Regions from separate parts of the Streptomyces sp. NPDC001507 genome, predicted to be linked through region 3. Evidence: riboswitches for the same ligand, from Rfam matches in the RefSeq annotation. Region 3 holds a riboswitch; each other region holds the start of a gene.

What was found. A riboswitch is a leader RNA that binds a small molecule or an ion and turns the genes downstream of it on or off. The one in region 3 is predicted to bind S-adenosylmethionine.
Region 1: it holds a riboswitch for S-adenosylmethionine, as region 3 does, so the genes downstream of both, ACFY0K_RS08355 (aminotransferase class V-fold PLP-dependent enzyme) here and ACFY0K_RS03895 (putative leader peptide) in region 3, are expected to answer to the same signal.
Region 2: it holds a riboswitch for S-adenosylmethionine, as region 3 does, so the genes downstream of both, ACFY0K_RS00715 (amino acid ABC transporter permease) here and ACFY0K_RS03895 (putative leader peptide) in region 3, are expected to answer to the same signal.

The regions. Positions count from the first base shown of each region.
Region 1 covers NZ_JBIAVV010000002.1:486,160-492,518, reverse strand. Annotated here, with positions in the region: gene ACFY0K_RS08375 (NYN domain-containing protein) at 1-1,065, opposite strand, end outside; gene ACFY0K_RS08370 (hypothetical protein) at 1,106-1,345, opposite strand; gene ACFY0K_RS08365 (rhomboid family intramembrane serine protease) at 1,499-2,242, shown strand; gene ACFY0K_RS08360 (Lrp/AsnC family transcriptional regulator) at 2,239-2,520, shown strand; gene ACFY0K_RS08355 (aminotransferase class V-fold PLP-dependent enzyme) at 2,682-4,046, opposite strand; SAM riboswitch class IV at 4,207-4,323, opposite strand; gene trpD (anthranilate phosphoribosyltransferase) at 4,532-5,596, opposite strand; gene ACFY0K_RS08345 (cytochrome bc complex cytochrome b subunit) at 5,728-6,359, opposite strand, start outside.
Region 2 covers NZ_JBIAVV010000001.1:132,607-138,965, reverse strand. Annotated here, with positions in the region: gene ACFY0K_RS00720 (amino acid ABC transporter ATP-binding protein) at 1-636, opposite strand, end outside; gene ACFY0K_RS00715 (amino acid ABC transporter permease) at 633-1,616, opposite strand; SAM riboswitch class IV at 2,006-2,129, opposite strand; gene ACFY0K_RS00710 (glutathione S-transferase C-terminal domain-containing protein) at 2,207-3,079, opposite strand; gene ACFY0K_RS00705 (hypothetical protein) at 3,233-3,364, opposite strand; gene ACFY0K_RS00700 (hypothetical protein) at 3,525-3,776, shown strand; gene ACFY0K_RS00695 (hypothetical protein) at 3,944-4,753, shown strand; gene ACFY0K_RS00690 (hypothetical protein) at 4,789-5,007, shown strand; gene ACFY0K_RS00685 (hypothetical protein) at 5,183-6,016, opposite strand.
Region 3 covers NZ_JBIAVV010000001.1:844,541-850,899, reverse strand. Annotated here, with positions in the region: gene ACFY0K_RS03920 (ABC transporter permease) at 1-544, opposite strand, end outside; gene ACFY0K_RS03915 (ABC transporter permease) at 541-1,497, opposite strand; gene ACFY0K_RS03910 (ABC transporter substrate-binding protein) at 1,501-3,138, opposite strand; gene ACFY0K_RS03905 (putative leader peptide) at 3,309-3,389, opposite strand; gene ACFY0K_RS03900 (winged helix-turn-helix domain-containing protein) at 3,593-4,366, shown strand; SAM riboswitch class IV at 4,835-4,949, shown strand; gene ACFY0K_RS03895 (putative leader peptide) at 4,984-5,100, shown strand; gene ACFY0K_RS03890 (ABC transporter substrate-binding protein) at 5,321-6,359, shown strand, end outside.

The DNA of each region.
Region 1 (6,359 bases), on a different contig from region 3:
CTGGCCGAGCAGCCGCAGCCGCTGCTTCTCCAGGGGCATCTGCGGATAGCCGGTCTTGGTCACGTTGTAGCCGTCGACGACCAAGTGCGCCTGGGGCAGGGCGAGCAGCTGGTTGAGGATGGCGGGGTCGTGCTCGGACAGGGCGCGCGCCGCGATGTCCTTCGGGGTCATTCGTCCCGGTTCGACCGCGTCCACGGTCTCGGCGGGCCGCACCGACACCGGCGGCAACGCCAGCTCCCGGCGCAGCCCCTGGGCCGCGTCGAGGACGGTGTCGAGCAGCAGCCGCAGCCGCATGTCCTCGACGCTGCGCCCCTCACGGGCGGCCCGCCGGCTGGCCTCCAGGGCCGCCTCGGCCTCGCCGAGCCGGGCCTTGAGCCGCCGGCCCTCGCTCTCCGCGGCGGACAGCAGGGACTGCCCCTCGGCCCGCCCGGCCTCCAGCTCGCCCTGCAGCTTGCGCAGCGCCGCCTCGCCGCGCTTCACGTCGCTGAGAGCCGCCCGCAGCTTGCGGTGAAGCGATTCGGCTTCCTTCTTCGCCGCGTCCAGTTCGGCGCGCAGCCGCTCCGTCTCGGACCGGGTCTGCTCCCGGGCCCGGTCCAGCTCCTCGCGCAGCCGCTCCAGTTCGGCCCGGCTCTCCTCGTCGGCCCGCTCGGCGTCCGCCCGCTGGGCCTCCTCGCCGGCCGCCGCCACGAGCTTCACCCAGCCCGCGGGGCGCAGTACATAGGCCGCGGCCGCCACGTCGAGCGGGTCCGCGGCCGGGGGCGGGGAGCCGGAGTCCAGGGCGCCGGCCAGTTCCGGCTGGGCCTCTCTCAGCTTCTCCCCGATCCGCTGCCGGAAGAGGGTGTCCGTCTCCAGCGCGGCCGCCATGGCGTTCCCCGCGAACTTGGCCCGGCGATTCGGGGCGAAACGGGCGTACTGCCTTAGCTGTGCGGGCAGTTCGCCGAGGGTCAGGCCGCCGAACCCGTCCGACACGATCTGTACGACACGCCGTCGCACACCGTCGGGCAACGGACGGTCAAGCACCTCGGCGGTGCCGTCGCCCGGCCCCCCGCCTGTGGTCTCCACCATCCGTCACACCCCATCACCTGTACGGGGCCGGCTCCCGGCATCAGGAGTCGGCGCCCGGCCTGTCCACGAGTTCCACCTGGTCCACCGCGTTGCACCAGCGGCAGCGCACCGACTCGATGGTCTCACTGACCACCTCGCGCTCCTCGACCTTGGGCTCACCGGCCAGGTCGAGGTGGACGTACTCGACCACCTTCGACGAGCGGGTCACGTCGAAGCGCGTGAGGTTGCCGCAGAGGGTGCAGCGCCACCGCGTCGTGGCGGTCGGCAGGGGAACCGTCATCGTGGCTTGTTCGCTTCCTTCTAGTGTCCGTGACGCGCCGTCCCGACGCGTGTGGCTCGTAACCCTACGGCCTGGCGGGTACTCGACGCCGCCCTGTCCGCGGCGGCGAGGCGATCTGCACCAGTGCGTCCCGTTACGCCATGCTCTATGTCCATGATCGGCAACTGGAACACCACGGCGGCCCGGACCCTGCGGAGCCTGCGGGGCACGTCCGCACCCATGACGTACACCCTGATCGCCGTGTGCTGCCTGATCTTCGTGCTCGGCCCCGCCTCCGGCTTCACCCCCTCCTACGGCACCGGAGAGGCCCTCGCGGCCGCGCAGCGGGCGTATTTCCGGCACTGGGGGGTGGTCCCCGCCGACCTGTTCGACGGTCCGGCGCGGGAGGCGCTGACCCCGGCCACGGCGCTGTTCATCCACGGCAGCTGGGTGCACCTGCTCGGCAACATGCTCTTCCTCTTCGTCTTCGGGGCGATGACCGAGGAACGGATGGGCCGCGTGGAGTTCACTCTCTTCTACGTCTGCTGCGGCTATCTCGCGCTGCTCGGCTACGCGGTCGCCAACGCCACGTCCCCGCAGTCGCTGGTGGGTGCGTCCGGGGCGATCTCGGCGGTCCTCGGAGCGTTCCTGTACCTGTTCCCCAGCGCCCGCGTGACCAGTCTCCTCCCCTTCCTCTTCTTCCTTCCGCTCCGGTTCCCGGCCTGGGTCGTCCTCCCGTTCTGGGCGGCCCTCCAGTGGCTGGCCCTCGACCAGGCCCCCTCCGGTCCCGGCGTGGCCTACCTCGCGCACCTGGTCGGGTTCGGACTCGGGTTCGGCTACGCGTGGGTGCGGTACGGCCGTACCACTAAAGTGAAGGTCGCCCCAGCTCCGGCACCCGAGGGAGAGAACCAGCCGTGATCACCGCGATCGTCCTCATCAAGACCAGCGTGGACCGGATCCCCGAGATCGCGGAACAGATCGCCGCGCTGGAGAGCGTCAGCGAGGTCTTCTCCGTCACCGGTACGTACGACCTGATCGCCATGGTCCGGGTGCGCGAGCACGAGGATCTGGCGGAGGTGATCCCGGGCCGCATCAGCAAGATCCAGGGCGTGGAGGGCACGGACACGCACGTCGCGTTCCGCACGTACTCCCAGCACGACCTGGAGGCGGCGTTCGCGATCGGCCTGGACAGCTGAGCGCCCCGTAAGGGGCGCTGGGGGTACCCCCGGCCGAAGGCTGGGGGAGGAACTGCGCGACCAGCCCCCACCGGCCGGCAGCCGGGCACGAAGCGCCGTGGCCCCCCGCGGGTCCGTCGTGGCTGGTCGCGCAGTTCCCCGCGCCCCTGAAAACAGGTAAGTCAGCCCACCGCCGGGACGCAGCGGCCGTCCTCCGTGCGGTACGCCCACTTCGCGCCGTCGGTCACCAGTTCCCGTACCGCGTTCACGAAGCGCTCCACGTGCTCGTCCGGCGTCCCCGCCCCGAAGCTCACCCGGATGGCGTTGAGGGACTTCTCGCCCGGTGCCGCCTCCGGCGCCCCGCACTCGCCCTGGGTCTGGGGGTCGGAGCCCAGCAGGGTCCTGACCAGCGGGTGGGCGCAGAAGAGGCCGTCGCGGACGCCGATGCCGTACTCGGCGGAGAGGGCGGCGGCGAAGTGGGAGCTGTTCCAGCCGTCCACCACGAAGCTGATCACGCCGACGCGGGGGGCGTCGTCGCCGAAGAGCGAGAGGACCCGGACCTCGGGGACCTCGGCCAGCCCCGCCCGCACCTTCTCGATCAGGTACCGCTCGCGGGCGACCAGCGTGTCGAAGCCCGCCTCGGTGAGCGCCTTGCAGGCGGCGGCGATGGAGTAGGCACCGATGACGTTGGGCGACCCCGCCTCGTGCCGCGCGGCGCTCTCGTGCCACTCCACGGCCACTCCCCCGTCCTCGCGCCGGGTGACCTTGCGGCTGGCGCCGCCGCCCGCGAGGTAGGGCTCGGCGGCCTGCAGCCAGTCGGCGCGGCCGGCCAGGACGCCGGAGCCGAAGGGGGCGTACAGCTTGTGGCCGGAGAAGGCGACCCAGTCGACGTCCAGGTCGCGGACGGAGACGGGGTGGTGCGGGGCCAGCTGGGCGGCGTCCAGGACGATCCGGGCGCCGTGCGCGTGCGCTGCGGCCGCGAGCTCCCGGACGGGCCACAGCTCGCCGGTGACGTTGGAGGCACCGGTGACGCAGACCAGGGCCGGGCCGTACGGGTCGCGGTCGGCGAGGGCGCGTTCCAGGGTCTCGACGGCCTGGCGCGGGGTGCGGGGGGCGTCGAGGTAGGTGACGCGGGCGTCCTGCCAGGGCAGCAGGGAGGCGTGGTGCTCGGTCTCGAAGACGAAGACCTGGCAGCCGGCGGGGAGGGCACGGGCCAGCAGGTTCAGGGAGTCCGTCGTCGAGCGGGTGAAGACCAGCTGGTCGTCGGGGCGGCAGTCGAGGAACTCGGCGACGGTCCGGCGGGCGTTCTCGAAGAGGTCGGTGGAGAGCTGGGAGAGGTAGCCGGCGCCGCGGTGGACGCTGCCGTAGTAAGGCGCGTAGGCGGCGACGTCGTCCCAGACCCGCTGGAGGGCGGGGGCGCTGGCCGCGTAGTCGAGGGCGGCGTAGGTGACCTCGCCGCCGGTGACGAGCGGGACGGTGACATCCCGCCCCAGAACGGGCAGCGGGGCACAAACGGACTGGGCGGCGGCAGCGGTGGAGACGGACATGGGTGAACTCCCGTGTGAGCAGGTGAGATCCGCCGTGCGAGCGGATGCGCTCAAGCAGCGGCAGGGGAAAAGGGGGATGCGGAGGCGGGGCTCTGCGGCCCTATCGCATTCGCTTGCTCACGGGAGACTCCTCGACGACCAGGACCCCTGGTGTACGAGGGGTCCGCGCTTGCCGCAGACCTCGCTGCCTGCGGCCTGGTCTTCACCCGGGGCACCCCGCCACGGACGGAGGGTTGCCGGACAGTCGGCCGGGGCCTCATGACTGTCACTCATGACCTGGGAAGAAACGTAGGTGAAGTGATCGCAGCCGCGCAACTCCTGTCCGGATGACGGGACACCGCCAGGGGCCGAGGCCGGTCCCTTGGCATCGGCGCCGGTGCCGAAATCCTCTTTCCGCCGCAACGGCGATCAGCCGTCACGGCGATCAGCCGCGACGGTGGAGCCCGGCGGTGCCGGACTCCACCTCGGCCGGCTGGACCGGCCCCCTACTTGTTCGTCGCCGCCGCCCAGCGCTCCAGGACCCGCTTGGCCGCACCCGAGTCGATCGACTCGGCCGCCCTGGCCATGCCGGCGCGGAGCTGCTCGGCCAGGGTCCCGGCGGCCGGGTCGAGGGCCACCAGGGCCGCCGCGGAGTTCAGCAGCACCGCGTCCCGCACCGGGCCCTGCTCGCCGTCCAGCAGCCTGCGGGCGACCTCCGCGTTGTACGACGGGTCGCCGCCCCGCAGCGCCTCCACGGGGACCAGGTCGATGCCGACGTCACGGGGGTCGAAGGTCTCCTCGGTCACCTTGCCGTCGCGGACGATCCAGACGCGGGACGTGGCGGTCGTCGTCAGTTCGTCGAGGCCGTCGTCGCCGCGGAAGACGAGGGAGGAGTGGCCGCGTTCGGCGAAGACGCCCGCGACGACGGGGGCCATGCGGGGGTCGGCCACGCCGACCGCCTGCGCCCGCACCCGCGCGGGGTTGGTCAGCGGGCCGAGGATGTTGAAGACCGTGCGGATGCCCAGCTGGCCGCGCGCCGCGCCCGCGTGCCGCAGCGCCGGGTGGAACTTGATCGCGAAGCAGAAGGTGATGCCGGCCTCCTCGGCGACCTCGGCGACCCGCTGCGGGGTCAGGTCGAGGTTGACGCCGAGCTTCTCCAGGACGTCAGAGGCCCCGGACGCGGAGGACGCGGCCCGGTTGCCGTGCTTGACGACCTTCGCGCCCGTGCCGGCCACCACGAGCGCCGACATCGTGGAGATGTTCACCGTCTTCGCGCCGTCGCCGCCGGTGCCGACGATGTCGACGGTGCGGCCCGGTACCTCGATGACGTTGGCGTGCGCGTACATGGTGCGGACCAGGCCGTTGATCTCGTCGACCGTCTCGCCCTTGGCCCGCAGGGCCACGACGAAGCCCGCGATCTGGGCGTCGGTGGCCTGGCCGCGCATGATCTGGTCCATCGCCCAGGCCGTCGCGTCGGAGCTCTGGTCCTGTCCGTACAGCAGCGCGTTCAGTACCCCGGGCCAGGAACGGCCCGCCGCGGTGTCGCCTCCAGCGGGGGTCACAGCGCTCATAAAGCCGCTCCTGATCGTCGTACGGGCAACAGGGGTTCTCAGGGCTACCCTATCCAGCTCCGAGCACGGCGAAGGGCCCCCGTCCGTACCCCGGACGGGGGCCCTTCGCCGTGGCGTGGCGACGCGGTCGATCAGTGGTGGCCGTGGCCGCTCGTGATCTCCTTGTACTCCTCGACAGTCGGCTTCGGGATCTGGTTGTCCTCGCCGTAGTAGGCGTTGCTCAGCTTGGCGCGGAGCTTCTCGGAGCCCTTGATCTTGCGCTCGACACCGTTCTCGTCGACCGCCGGGCCGACCTGGGCCGGCTCGTACTGGTGGTGCGCCGTGAGGGTGTGCAGCTGCTCCTGCGAGAGCGGCTCGTGGACCTCGATGAACTCACCGTGCGGCAGCCGCTTGATGATGCCGGTCTCGCGACCGTGCAGCACCTTGTCGCGGTCCCGGCGCTGCAGGCCGAGGCAGATGCGCTTGGTCACGATGAACGCGATCACCGGTCCGGCGAAGAAGAAGATCCGGACGAACCAGGTCACGTCGTTGATCGACAGGTGGAAGTGGGTGGCGATGAGGTCGTTGCCACCACCGATCAGGCCCACCATGTACACGGTCACCCAGGCGACACCGAACCCGGTACGGGTCGGGGCGTTGCGCGGCCGGTCCAGGATGTGGTGCTCGCTCTTGTCACCGGTGACCCAGGACTCGATGAACGGGTAGACCGCGATCGCGCCCAGGACCAGACCGAACAGGACCAGCGGGATGAAGACGCCCAGGA
Region 2 (6,359 bases), 710 kb from region 3:
GACGAGGGTGGTGCCGCTGGTCGCCAGGTCCTTGATGACGGCGAGGACCTCACCGACGAGTTCGGGGTCCAGGGCCGAGGTGGGCTCGTCGAAGAGGATCACGCCGGGGCGCAGGGCGAGCGCGCGGGCGATGGCGACGCGCTGCTGCTGGCCGCCGGAGAGCTGACGCGGGTAGGCGCCGATGCGCTCGCCGAGGCCGACCCGTTCCAGGAGCTCCTTGGCCAGGGCCTGGGCCTCGGGCTTGCCGAGCTTTCCGGTGGCGACCGGGGCGGCGGCCACGTTGTCCAGCACGGTCAGGTGCGGGAAGAGGTTGAAGTTCTGGAAGACGAAGCCGATCCGGCCGCGCTGGGCCAGGATGGCGCGCTCGCTCAGTTCCTTCAGCCGCTCGCCGTGCCGCTTCACGCCGATCGGCTCGCCGTTGATGCTGACGTGGCCGCGCTCGGGCTTCTCCAGGTGGTTGATGACCCTGAGGAGGGTGGACTTGCCGGAGCCGGACGGGCCGAGGACGACGGTGACCTCGCCGGGGCGGATGGTCAGGTCGATGCCGTCCAGGACGCGGTGGGTGCCGTACCACTTGTGGACGCCGTGGATCTCCAGGGCGGCGGGGGCCGTCTCCACGCTGTCGGTGATGGTCATACCGCGGCCTCCCGGCGGATGCGGGCACGCAGTTCGGTGAGGCCGGCGCGCAGTTTCTGCAGGGGGGTCGGGGGCAGCGCGCGGGTGGCGCCACGGGCGTAGTACCGCTCCACGTAGAACTGGATCACGGAGACGACGCTGGTCAGGATCAGGTACCAGACGGTCACCACGAGGAGCAGCGGCACGATGTCGCCGGGGTAGGTGGAGCCCATGCTCTGGGCGGTGCCGAACAGGTCGAGCAGCGAGACGTAGAAGACCAGCGAGGTGCTCTTGACCAGGCCGATCAGCTGGTTGACGTAGTTCGGGGTGATGGACCTGAGCGCCTGCGGGAAAACGATCCTCCGGAACTGGTAGCCCTTGGGCAGACCGAGTGCGGCGGCCGCCTCGTGCTGGCCCTGGTCCACGGAGAGGATGCCGCCGCGGACCACCTCGGCCGCGTAGGCGGCCTCGTTGAGGCTGAGGCCGATGACGGCGACGACCATGTCGGTGGCGAGCTTCGACTCGTCGAAGGAGAAGAAGGCGGGCCCGAAGGGGACGCCGATGCTCAACGTCTTGTACAGGGCGCTGAAGTTGTAGAGGAAGAGCAGGACCACGATGAGCGGTATGGACCGCAGCGCCCATACGTAGGTCCAGCTGACCGCGCGCAGCACGGGGCTCTTCGAGAGCCGGGCCAGGGCGAGAAGGATGCCGCCGAGCAGGCCCAGCACCGCGCTGTAGGCGGTGACTTCGAGGGTGATGACCAGTCCGTCGAGGATGGTCGGCCGCAGGAACCAGTAGCCCCAGCGGTCCCACTGGTAGAAGGGGTTGGTCACCAGTCCGTGCACGAACTGGGCGGCCAGGACCAGGACGACGGCGGTGGCGATCCACCGTCCGGGCCTGCGCAGCGGCTGAACGCGCTGTGCGGCGAGGGGTGGTGACGGCTCGTCGGCTGCGGGCGGTGCCTCGGGGGCGGCGATCGTGGCGCCTGGGGGTTCACTCATGGCGGGCTCCGGCGGAGTCGGACACCCACGTGTCCCACGGCGGGGGCCGCGCACCGGTCCGTGTTCGGGCACGGCGCCGGTGCGCGGGGGCGCGCGGGGCACGGGGCTGGGCGGACGGCGGCACACCGGACGGCCGGTGTTTCGACGGGGACGCTGGGGTGCGAGGCTGCGGGGAACCGGCGGAAAGGCCTGGTCAGACCCGACAGCGGGCACAGCCCGGTGCGGTACACGCGCTACACAGGGCGCTGTTGACACGGAGCAGGTCGACGGCTCGGTCGGCGACGAGCGGGCTCGGGTACGGGCGTACGCAGCCCTCGGCGCGGCGCTGGGCCGTCCTGGAGGCTGCGTACATGTCCGTCACCTGTCACTGTCGTGCCGGCCCCGGAGGGCACTCGCGCTTACCGATTCGTCGCTTGCCGAAACGTCGTCGGTCCGGTCGTCACCTGGGGCACCCCACCGCGGTGCGAGGGTTGCCGGTCAGCAAGCCAGGGCTTGACGCTGACGCTCATGACCGTTCTGGTCCGTAAGTAACGCAGTTGCCCGAACGAATGTCAACGCCTGTCCGACTGGCGAAACGGTTCGAGCCTCTCTCACCTGCGCGGACCGCGGGGTGCGTCCGCCGCGTGGCCCGCCCAGTCCAGGATCTGGACGGCCGCGCCGGCGGCTTCCAGGCCCTGGCAACGGCCGTGGTGGCGGCGGGCGATGCCGTCCAGGTCGAGGTGGGTGCCGAAGGCCGGGTGGGCGGCCAGCCGGCGGGCGTAGGCCCACAGCACCGGGTGGCCGGCGATGGCGTGCACGGCGGCGGCGTCGAGGTGGTTGCGGTGCACGGTGTCGAGTTGCACCAGAGTCACCCACACCTCGACGTCCGCGGCCGTGAGTTGACCGCCGACCAGGAACTCCACCCCGGTCAGCCGGCGCTCCAGTTCGTCCAGGGCCGCGAGCAGCACCTCCAGCGCCTCGGGGTCGCCGCCCGCGCGCCCGGCCCGCTGTGCGGCCTGCTCGATGTCCTCGGCGCACAGCCGCTCGACGGCCTCGATCTCGGCCTCGGCCTCACACGGGTAGAGCCGGGCGCCACCGTCACCGAAGTGCTGGTCCAGGTCGCGCAGGATGTCCCGGCTGTGGGTGCTGACGATACGGCCGGACCAGCCGTCGCTGAACACCGGCGCGAGGGCCGGGCCCGCGTAGTGGTGCGCGCTGGCCTCGTACAGCGGGCGCAGCACCGCGTGGCTGCCGTCCGGACAGTCCGGGACGGCGGGCAGGTAGGTGACCGGACAACAGTCGTCCAGGGCCAGCAGACTGTGGCCGACGGCGATGCGCAGGCCGTCCGGACAGGCGGTGGAGAGGTGCAGCCGGTAGCGGCGCGGCACGGCGTAGTGACCGCTGCGGGCGTCCCGGCCGATGCGGCCCCGGAAGGCGGGGGCGGTACGGACGGACGGCAGGGCGGCGAGTGGAGTGATGGACATGCGTCTCCCCGGGGCGGGCGGGCGCGCGGAGGTACGCGCGGCCGAAGCGTTCGTCGGTGGGTTCTCGGCGGGTTCCGGTGAGTCCTTGCGGACGGGCGCCCGGCTCGTACGGCCGGGGTCGGGCACCCGGCCCGTACGGCCGGGGTCGGGCGCTCAGCCTCTGCGGCCGGTGGCGCCGCACATCCGCAGCAGGTCGAGGTGGCGGCGGGAGGTGAGCAGGGGGGCCGTCCAGGGCGCAGGGCTCTCGCGGCGCTGTCTGCCGGTGAGCGTGCGCAGGCGACCCATCTTTCCCTACCTTTTCACTAGGATTTCCATCTGGAGTGTCGATCGGCCTCCGCCCCGCGTCAAGGGGGCGTCCACGCCTGGGACACCCGGCCCCGACTTGCCGCCGGGCGGGCGGGGCGGTGCGCTGGTGGCGGAGGCCGAGTGACAGGAGCCGGAGCCGATGACCGAGTCCCCGGGTCCCGGGCCGGTGCCGGGCGCCGTGCGCGAGACGTTCGCGTTCCGCTGTGGGCGGTGCGGCCACGGCTGGGAGGCCGTCTTCCAGGCGGTGTTCTTCACCGACCCGGTCGCCGATCCGGAGCTGCAGAGCACCCTGGAGTACGTCGACGAGGCCGGCCGGGCCGTGCCGTCGCCGCTCACGGACGCGGTGTGCCCGCGCTGCGGCAGCCGGCGGGTGCGGGTCACGGCGGCCTGATCACGACGCTCACCCGAATGGCACGTGCGGGTGGTCGGCGCCCGCGGCCGGTGGTGGCGTGGAGGGACGCAGCGACGTCGTCCGGCGTCGTCCGGCGTCGTCCGGCGGAAGGGCGCATCGGCGCCGCCCGCCCAGTGACGTACCGCGTCCCCGAGGAGGCAGTCGCGATGACCCGTCCGTCCCGACCCGCGCGTGTGCTCGCCACGGCCCTGGCGGCGGGGACCCTGCTCGCCACGGCGGCCTGTTCGGACGGCAGCGGCTCCCCCGAGGCCGCGGCCGTCTCCCCCGCCGCCGAGCGCTCCCCGGCCCCGTCGCGCACCCCCACCCTCACCGGCCCCGGGGCGCAGGCCGCGCTGATCACGCCGGCCGACATCGAGGACGACTGGCAGCTGGCCAACGACGCGGCCACCTGGCGCAACCAGATGCTGGTCGGGAAGGTCGACGTCGCCCAGTTCCTCAACGCCAAGTCCGACGCCGCCGACTGCCAGCGGCTGCTGGACAGCCTCTACTCCGACACCCTGCTGGGCCGCGCCACCGGCGCCTCCGGGCTGCGCGGCTTCACCTCGGAGGACTCCCGGCTGCTGTACCAGGTCGGCGACTACGGCCAGCCGACCATGGACGCCACCATCAAGTGGCTGAAGAAGCTCCCCAGCGAGTGCAACCAGTTCTCGGCCACCGCCTCGGACGGCAGCAAGCGGACCGTCCAGGTCGTCGAGTACAAGGAACCGCCCAAGGCGGGCGACAACCTGGCGGCGCTCACGGTCACCGTCCAGGGCACCTCGAACGGGCAGCCCGCCACGACCACCCTCGACGTCGCGGTGCTGCGCGTCGGCGCCTCCGGGGCCGCGGTCACCAATGGCGGCCTCTCGGGCGTCGACCACGACAGCACCGCCCTGGCCGTGCAGAACGGCGCCAAGCGCCTCAAGGACGTACTGTCCGGCAAGACCCCGGCACCGCTGCCGAGCCAGTTCGACTAGGCCGGCGGTCCCGTGCGGGGCGCCAAGCGGACCCGGTGGCGTACGCGACGCAGGCGGTGGCGATGGTCGGGCGCCGGCTGCCCGTCGCCCACGCCGACGGCTCGGACCTGGAGGCACGGGCGGGGCCGATGCTCGGCGCCGACCTGACGGGCCCTGACCGTCTCCGGGCTCGGCCTGGTGCACGGCATCGGGCACGGCTCGCCCCGCCCGCCGACGGCGGCTGGGCCCGCGCCGCGATCGGTGCCGTCCGCTAGATCTCCGGTGTCCTCGGCATCAGGCAGCCCCTGCGCGAGCTGGGCGCCCGCCCGGAGCTGCCGCGGCCGGTCGCCGCCGCCCTCGCGGACGCGGTCACCCGCAACGCACCCCGGCAGCCGACCGAGGAGGAGGTCCTGGGGGTCGCCGCGACCCGTACGGTCGCCTCACGGCGCACTACCAGGCCACGTCGTCGGCCACCGCGGGCAGGCGCCCGTTCCGGTCCGCCAGTGCCGCGGCGGGCCGGTCGTCGGTGTTCGCGGCGAGCACGAGGCGGGCCGCCGTACGCCAGCGCTCGTAGGTCTCGGGCGCGGCGGTGGCCAGCCGGTGCACGTCGGTCACCCGGAGCCGGCCGCCCAGGCCCGCCGCGCCGGCCGGACGCAGCCACCGCAGCTCGGCGCCCGCCAGCGGTTCCGCCGCCCGGTCCGGCACCACCTGCTCGATGCGGGCCAGGTCCGCTGCGGCGGCGGCCGCGTAGAGGGCCAGCGCGACGAGTACGACGGCCATGTGCGCGTCGAGCGCGTTGCCTCCGGCGGGCGGGTAGAGCCGCTCGTAGACCTCGCCGTCGCTCGGCAGGGCCCAGGCGCACAGCCGCCGCGCCCAGTGCAGGCAGTCGGTCAGCGGCGGGGTACCGGTCGCGGTCAGGACGCGGCCCTCCCAGCGCAGCAGGTGCCCGGGCACGTCCGGCGACGGCGGGTAGAGGGTCCGGTCCTCGGAGATCCGCGGCAGCATGTCGATCCTGACCGTCGCGCCCGGGAACCGGGGCGGAGACCCCTGCGTGCTCAGGTGCAGCAACTGCCGCACCCCGCACGCGGCCACCTCGGGGTCGGTCCAGACATGGCCCTCCGCGCACTCCAGGTGCGCCTCGCGGCCGTCGGCCACCAGCGTCAGCCCTGCCGTGCGGCCACAACGAGGGCAGAACAGCGGCACATCAAGCACGTCGTCGATCAGATCGCCGTACTTCGTCACGACGATCTCGCCGGCGACCAGCACCCGGACCAGTCCCTGCACGCGTCTCCCTCCGAGCGGGCCGACGGTCACTGTCGCCATCGATGGTCACACATCCACACCGCACCGACCCGACTCATCGAGGGCCGTCGTACTCGTCCCGGACCACGGCCGGCCGATCCTCATGCCGCCCTCCGGCCCGCTGCCCAACCCGTCCACGAGGTACTACTGCTCACCGCGGACATCGCGGTGTGGCGATCTCGACCGCGATCGGTGTGCTCCACTCCGGTTCGCCGTTCCGGGTTTCTCCGTTCACCGGACCGGACCCACGCCGACCGGATCCCGTGGCCGCGGGCCCGGGGGGATGTCCAGTAGCCGACCTCGCTCACCGGGGCCCGCCAGTCGG
Region 3 (6,359 bases):
GGAGCCGGGCGGCCTCGACGTACGGCTTCCCGCGCTCCACCAGCGTGGCCGCCCGTACGCTGCGCGCCACCAGGGTGGTGAGAGCAGTGGCGACGACGAACACGAGCACCGGCGTCGAACGGCCCAGGAAGGCCACGAACAGCACCGCCGCGATGACGGCCGGGAAGACCACGACGGCGTCGACGATCCGCATCACCACGTCGTCCAGCCAGCCGCCCACCCCGCCCGTGACCAGCCCGATCACGGTGCCGGCCAGGACGGCCAGCGCGGTCGCGGCCGGCGCCACCGCCAGCACGGGCCGGGCCCCGGCGAGGGTGCGGGAGAACACGTCGCGGCCGAACTGGTCGGTGCCCAGCCAGTGTTCGCCGCCCGGCGCGAGGAACCGGTCCTGCGGACGCTGTACGTCGGGTGCGTACGGCACCAGGTGCGGCCAGAACAGGGCGACCGTCGTCCACAGCAGGATCAGGGCGCCTCCGACGCCGGAGGCGACGGGCAGCCGCCCCAGTCGTCCCAGCGGCCGCAGGGCGATCGACACGGTGCTCATGCCGCACCCCCGAGCCGTATGCGCGGATCCAGCAACCGGTGGACGAGGTCGGCGAGCAGCACGACCAGCATGTAGAGGGCGCCCAGCACCAGGGCGCTCGCCTGCAGCGTCGGCAGGTCCTTGTCCTGCGCGGACTGCAGCAACAGGGCTCCGGCACCCGGATAGTTGAAGAGCAGTTCGACCACGACGATGCCACCGAGCATGTACTGCAACTGGACGCCGAGGGCGCTGGTGGCCGGCACCGTGGCGTTGCGCAGCACGTGCCGGACGACGATCCGGGCCGAGCCCGCACCTCGCAGCCGCGCCGCGCGCACGAAGGGGCCCTCCACGACGGCGACGGTGCTGGCCCGCACGTGCCGGGCCACGTACCCGGTGCAGACCAGCACCAGCGAGATCGCCGGCAACAGCAGGTGCCACAGGGTCTGCCCCAGGCCGTCGGCCCCGGGCTGGGTCTGCGCGGACGCGGGCAGCCAGCGCAACTGGACGGAGAACACCACGAGCAGGACGACCCCGGTCACGAACTCCGGTGTGGCGCCCAGGGCGAGAGTCGTGGAAGTGATCGTCCGGTCCAGCGCCCGGCCGTGGTACAGCCCCGCGATCAGGCCGAGCGTCAGCGCGATCGGCACCAGCAGCACGAACGCGAACACCGCCAGGAACAGCGAGTGCCCGAGCCGCTCCAGGAGCAGCCCGCGCACCGGCACGTGCAGCGTGTACGACGTCCCCCAGTCGCCGGTGACGAAGTGCCCGAGCCAGCTCCCGTACTGGACGACGAGCGGCCGGTCGAGGCCGAGTTCGTGGTTGAGGGCACGCACCGAGCCGTCCGTGGCCTCCCGGCCCAGCACCGTGCGGGCGACGTCGCCGGGCAGCACCTGGGTGGCGAGGAAGACCAGGAGGGAGACCGCCAGCAGGGTGAGGGGGACGGCGGCGAGACGGCGGAGCAGAAACCGGGTCATGGTTCAGACCCGGGAGACGGTGGTGAAGTCGACGTACTGGCTGGGGTGGGCCTGGACGCCGCGGAACCTGCCGCTGTTGTAGGCGCGCGCCGCCCCGCTCCAGTACGCGATGACGATCGGCACGTCCTCGTGCAGGGCCTCGGCGATGATCTCCGCCTGCTTGCGCCGCTCGGCGTCGCTGGTGGCGGCGTCGTAGGCCTCGGCGGCCGCGTCGAGGGCCTTGTTGGCGTACTTGGAGCCGTTCCAGACGCCGTCGCTCTTCACCATGGGGATGATGAACTGGCTCGGCACGGGCCGGCCCGCCCAGCCGACCAGGTTGGCGGTGGTGAACAGCCACGGTGTGTCCTTGGCCTGGTCGCCGCCGTAGAACTCCTTCGAGGAGCGCTGGTCGAGGTCGACGGTGATGCCGACCTCCTTCAACTGGCTCTGGACGGTGACCGCGAAGTCCTTGTTGGGCGGGTCGAAGGTGAGGGTGAAGCGCAGGCTCTTCAGGCCGGCCGCCCTGAGGAGTTCGGTGACCTTCGCCTTGTCCTTGGTGCGCTGCGCGATGTCGGTGGGGGCGGCCGGGAACAGCGGTGCGAACAGGTGGTCGTTGCCGAGGTCGCCGAGTCCGCTGCCCGCGGCCTGGCGCACGGCGGGCCGGTCGAGGCCGTAGGCGACGGCCTGGCGGACCTCCTTGCGGTCGAAGGGCGCCTTGTCGACACGGAGGGTGAGCACGGTGACCCCGGTGCTCCTGACCTTGTCCACGGTGATGCCCCCGCCGTTCCCCAGGGGTTCGACGAGCGCGGGTCTGCTGAGGAACTGCGCGTCGATGTCACCGGACTGGAGGGCGACGAGGTCGGCCTGGTCGTCGGCGTAGAACCTGACGTCCACGCCGTCGAGGTAGGGCCTGGGGCTGTCCCAGTACTTCGGGTTGCGGACGAAGGCGGCGCCGGTGGAGACGTCGTACGACGTGAGGGTGAAGGGGCCCGTGCCGATGCCGTGCTCGGCGAAGTCGCCTGTGTAGTCCGTCTTCAGGATCACCGCGTTGTAGTTGCCGGCCGAGACCAGGTAGGGGAAGTCGGAGAAGGGCCGTTCCAGGGTGAAGACGACGGTCGCGTCGCCCTCGGTGGTCACGCCGCCAGGCTTGAGGACGGTGTCGAACGCGGACAGGGCCGCCGACTTGCTCTTCGGGTCGAGCAGCCGGTCGAAGGACGCCTTCACGGTGGCGGCGTCGAGCTTCGTGCCGTCGGAGAAGGTGACACCCTCGCGCAGGGTGAAGGTCCAGGTGCGGCCGGCCGCGTCCGAGGACCACTTGGTGGCCAGCCGCGGCACCAGCTTGTAGTCCTTGTCGAGCCAGACCAGGTACTCGGCCACCAGCTGGTAGAGGGCGATCGCGGTGCCGTCGTACGCCGTCACCGGGTCGAGGGCGGTGGGCGGTGGCGGGGCGCCCACCCGCAGGGTGCCGCCGCGCCTGGCCGGGCCGGTGGCCGACGCCGTCGTCCCGGCCGACGCGTCGTCCTCGGCGCTCGGCGCGCAGGCCGCGAGCAGGGCGGCCAGGGCACCGCCGCCGGCCAGGGTGAGGAAGCCACGACGGGTACGGGCGGCGGGCAGGACGTCCTGCCAGTGCTGGGGCAGCGCGTCGGCGTCGGATTCAGGCATGGGTTCTCCAGGGAACGACCGGCGGCACGGTACAGCCTGGGGGAGCTGTACGCGGGCGTGTGCGGTGCAGGCAGAAAGGTGCAGGGTGAAGAGAGAAGAGAGGTGAAGGGTGAGGATGCGTGGGGCCGAGGGCCGTCAGAAGGCCGGCGCGGTGCGCTCGGCCGGATGCCTCAGCGCTGCGGACAGACGCACGTGCCGACGCGCAGCAGATCCACGTGGATCCTCCGGGTCAGCGGCGTGTTCGCGGTCACGACTCATTGATAACAGCGCAGTTCGGCGCCAGACAACGCGGGATCTGTTTCAGAATCGAGAAACTCTGCCGCAAAACTCCGCCCGTAGACTTCCGGCATGACCGACTCCCACGGCGCGAGTTCGCGCCGCGCCGCCGGCTGTCGCCGCCACGGTTCCGACGACCACCGGCCGTCTCCGAGGCACGACAGGGGAGTTGCTCGCCATGCAGTCACCGGCGCACACGCGATCCGGAGGGTTTTCGGACCACACACCTGACACCGCTCACTCGTCGATCGACGAGTTGCTGGTCCGCGCCCGCGCCCGCCTGCGGCGGCTGGCGCCGCTGGACGCGGCCCGTGAACTCGCCGACGGCGCGCTGCTGGTGGACGTCCGCGCGGACCTGGTGCGGCGCGCGGAGGGCGAGATCCCGGGTTCGCTCGTCATGGACCGGAACGTGCTGGAGTGGCGGCTGGACCCGTGCAGCGCCTGGCGTATCGAGGAGGCCGTCGACCACTCCCTGCGCGCGATCATCATGTGCTCGCAGGGGTACATGTCGAGCATGGCCGCCGCCGGGCTGCACGATCTCGGACTGCGGAGGGCCACCGACATCGTCGGCGGCTACGAGGCCTGGCGCGCCGCGGGCCTGCCGGTGGTGCCCGGCGGCACGCTGCCCGGGTCCTACGTGGCCGCCGCCCCGTCCCCGATCAGCCTGGATCCGGGTGGGCAGCGCATGCTGGTGGACGGCGCAGCCGTCGCGCTGACCCCGTTGGAGTTCCGGCTGCTGACCGCCCTGTTGCGCGGCAACGGCCGGGTCATCACCCGGGAGGACCTGCGCTCGGGGCTGGGGGAATGGGCGGGCAGCCGCAGCCGCTCGGTCGATCTGCACATCCACCGCATCCGCCGCAAACTGGGCCCGCGTGCCGCGGCTCTGCTGACGACGGAGCGAGGCGTCGGCTTCCGGCTGCGTGCCACCCCGGCACCGGCCGAGAGCGGCTGACGGCGGACCCTCTCGCCCGTTCGCGACCTCCGCGTCAGCCACAGCGCCACGCCGGGCGCGGCCGGCACGGCACTGGCCGCGCCCGTGGGCATGACCGCGGCCAGTGCCTCGAAACCCCCGGAACAGCAGCGCGCCGACGACGACCCTCCGTCCTCGGGGCGAGACCCCGCGCGTGGCGGCGACCGTCCCGGCGACGGTGCCGACGGCCAGCGCGGTGTTCATGAGGCCGAGTCCCCGGAAGCCGACGTCGAAGGCCGAAGACGGTGAACACGAAGACGAGTTCGGGGCGGGACGCCCCGTAGCGCAGCCCCGCCGTGCCCGCGCCGGTCCACGGCGGCCGGGAGGCGGCGGGCGTGGCTGCGCCCGCGGCCGGATCCGTCCCGGCACGTGAGACGGCCCCGTTCTCTCGAACAGGGCGTCACGGTGCGGCATTGACGTACGACAAAATCGATCCGTAGCATCGCCAACGGCATTGAGTGTCAGCGTCATGCCCTGGCTCGCTGACCGGCAACCCTCCCGCGCGGTGGGGTGCTCCAGGTGAAAGCCCGGCGGGATCACCGACGAATTCCCGCAAGCGCGTGGCCCCGTGACCGGGGCCGGAGACGGGGAGGTACGACATGCGGCACAGCGACGACTCTGCTGCCTCCCCCGCCGACGCCACGGCGTACTCCCGGCTCTCGCGCCGGCGCCACATCGATCTGAAGCGCTCGACCAGCTGTCTCTGTCGGGCCTGACCGGCCCGGCTGCCACCGGCTGACGTCCGTCACCGGCCCCGGCCCCTTCGCGCCGCCCTTCGCCCTCGCCACCGGTTCCCGGTGTCGTCCGCATGCCAATCCTCTGTCTGCACAGCGCATCCCCGGCGGGAGTCGATCCGCCAGGGCCGCACACACCGTCATGCCTGCGCACATGCGTGCGCGGTCGTGCCCCGGTGACACGAGTAGGAGAAAGCCCTCCGTGACTGCACTTCCGGTTTTCAGACCTTCCCGATGGGCGCCCCTGGCCGCGCTCCTGACCACCAGCGTCCTGCTGACCGCGTGCGGTTCGGGCGACGACGGCTCCGGCGGCGGAGGCGGCCAGGCGAAGTCCGGCGGCACCCTGACCTTCGCGGTGGGATCCGACGCCGGCTGCGTGGACCCGCAGCAGGTCGGCAGCAACGACACCATCTACTCGGTGCGCCAGATCGTGGACTCCCTCACCGACCAGGACCCGAAGACCGGCAAGATCGTGCCGTGGCTGGCCAAGAGCTGGGACATCAGCGCCGACGCGACGACGTTCACGTTCCACCTGCGGCCGGGCGTCACCTTCAGCGACGGGTCGAAGCTGACCGCGCAGGTGGTCAAGGACAACTTCGACGCGGTGCCGGACCTCGGCGCCCTGGGCACCCTCGCCGAGGGCTACCTGAGCGGCGTCAAGAGCACCACCGTGGTCGACCCGCTCACCGTCAAGGTGACCTTCAAGCAGCCCAACGCCCAGTTCCTCCAGGCGACTTCGACCCACTCACTGGGTATCGAGTCCTCGGCGAGCGTCAAGAAGAGCCCGCAGCACAAGTGCAGCGACGGGGTGGTCGGGTCCGGGCCGTTCGTGCTCAAGCAGTACGTGCAGAACCAGTCGGTCACCCTGGGCAGGCGCACCGGGTACGACTGGGGTTCCTCGCTGTGGTCGAAGAAGGGCGAGGCCTACCTGGACAAGCTGGTGTTCAAGGTCGTGCCCGAGGCAGGGGTGCGGGCCGGCAGTCTCCAGTCCGGGCAGGTGGACGCGATCAGCAGCGTCGGCAAGGCCAACGAGGCGGCGCTCAAGGGCGGCCAGGTCACCCTCCAGAGCCGGGCCAACCCCGGTGTGGTGTTCGGCCTCGGGCTGAACAACTCCCGGCCCCTGCTGAAGGACGCGAAAGTCCGGCAGGCGATCTCGGCCGCCGTCGACCGGAAACAGATCGCCGACACCGTCTACCCGACCGGCACCCAGCCGGCGACCAGCATCCTGGCGCACACCACGC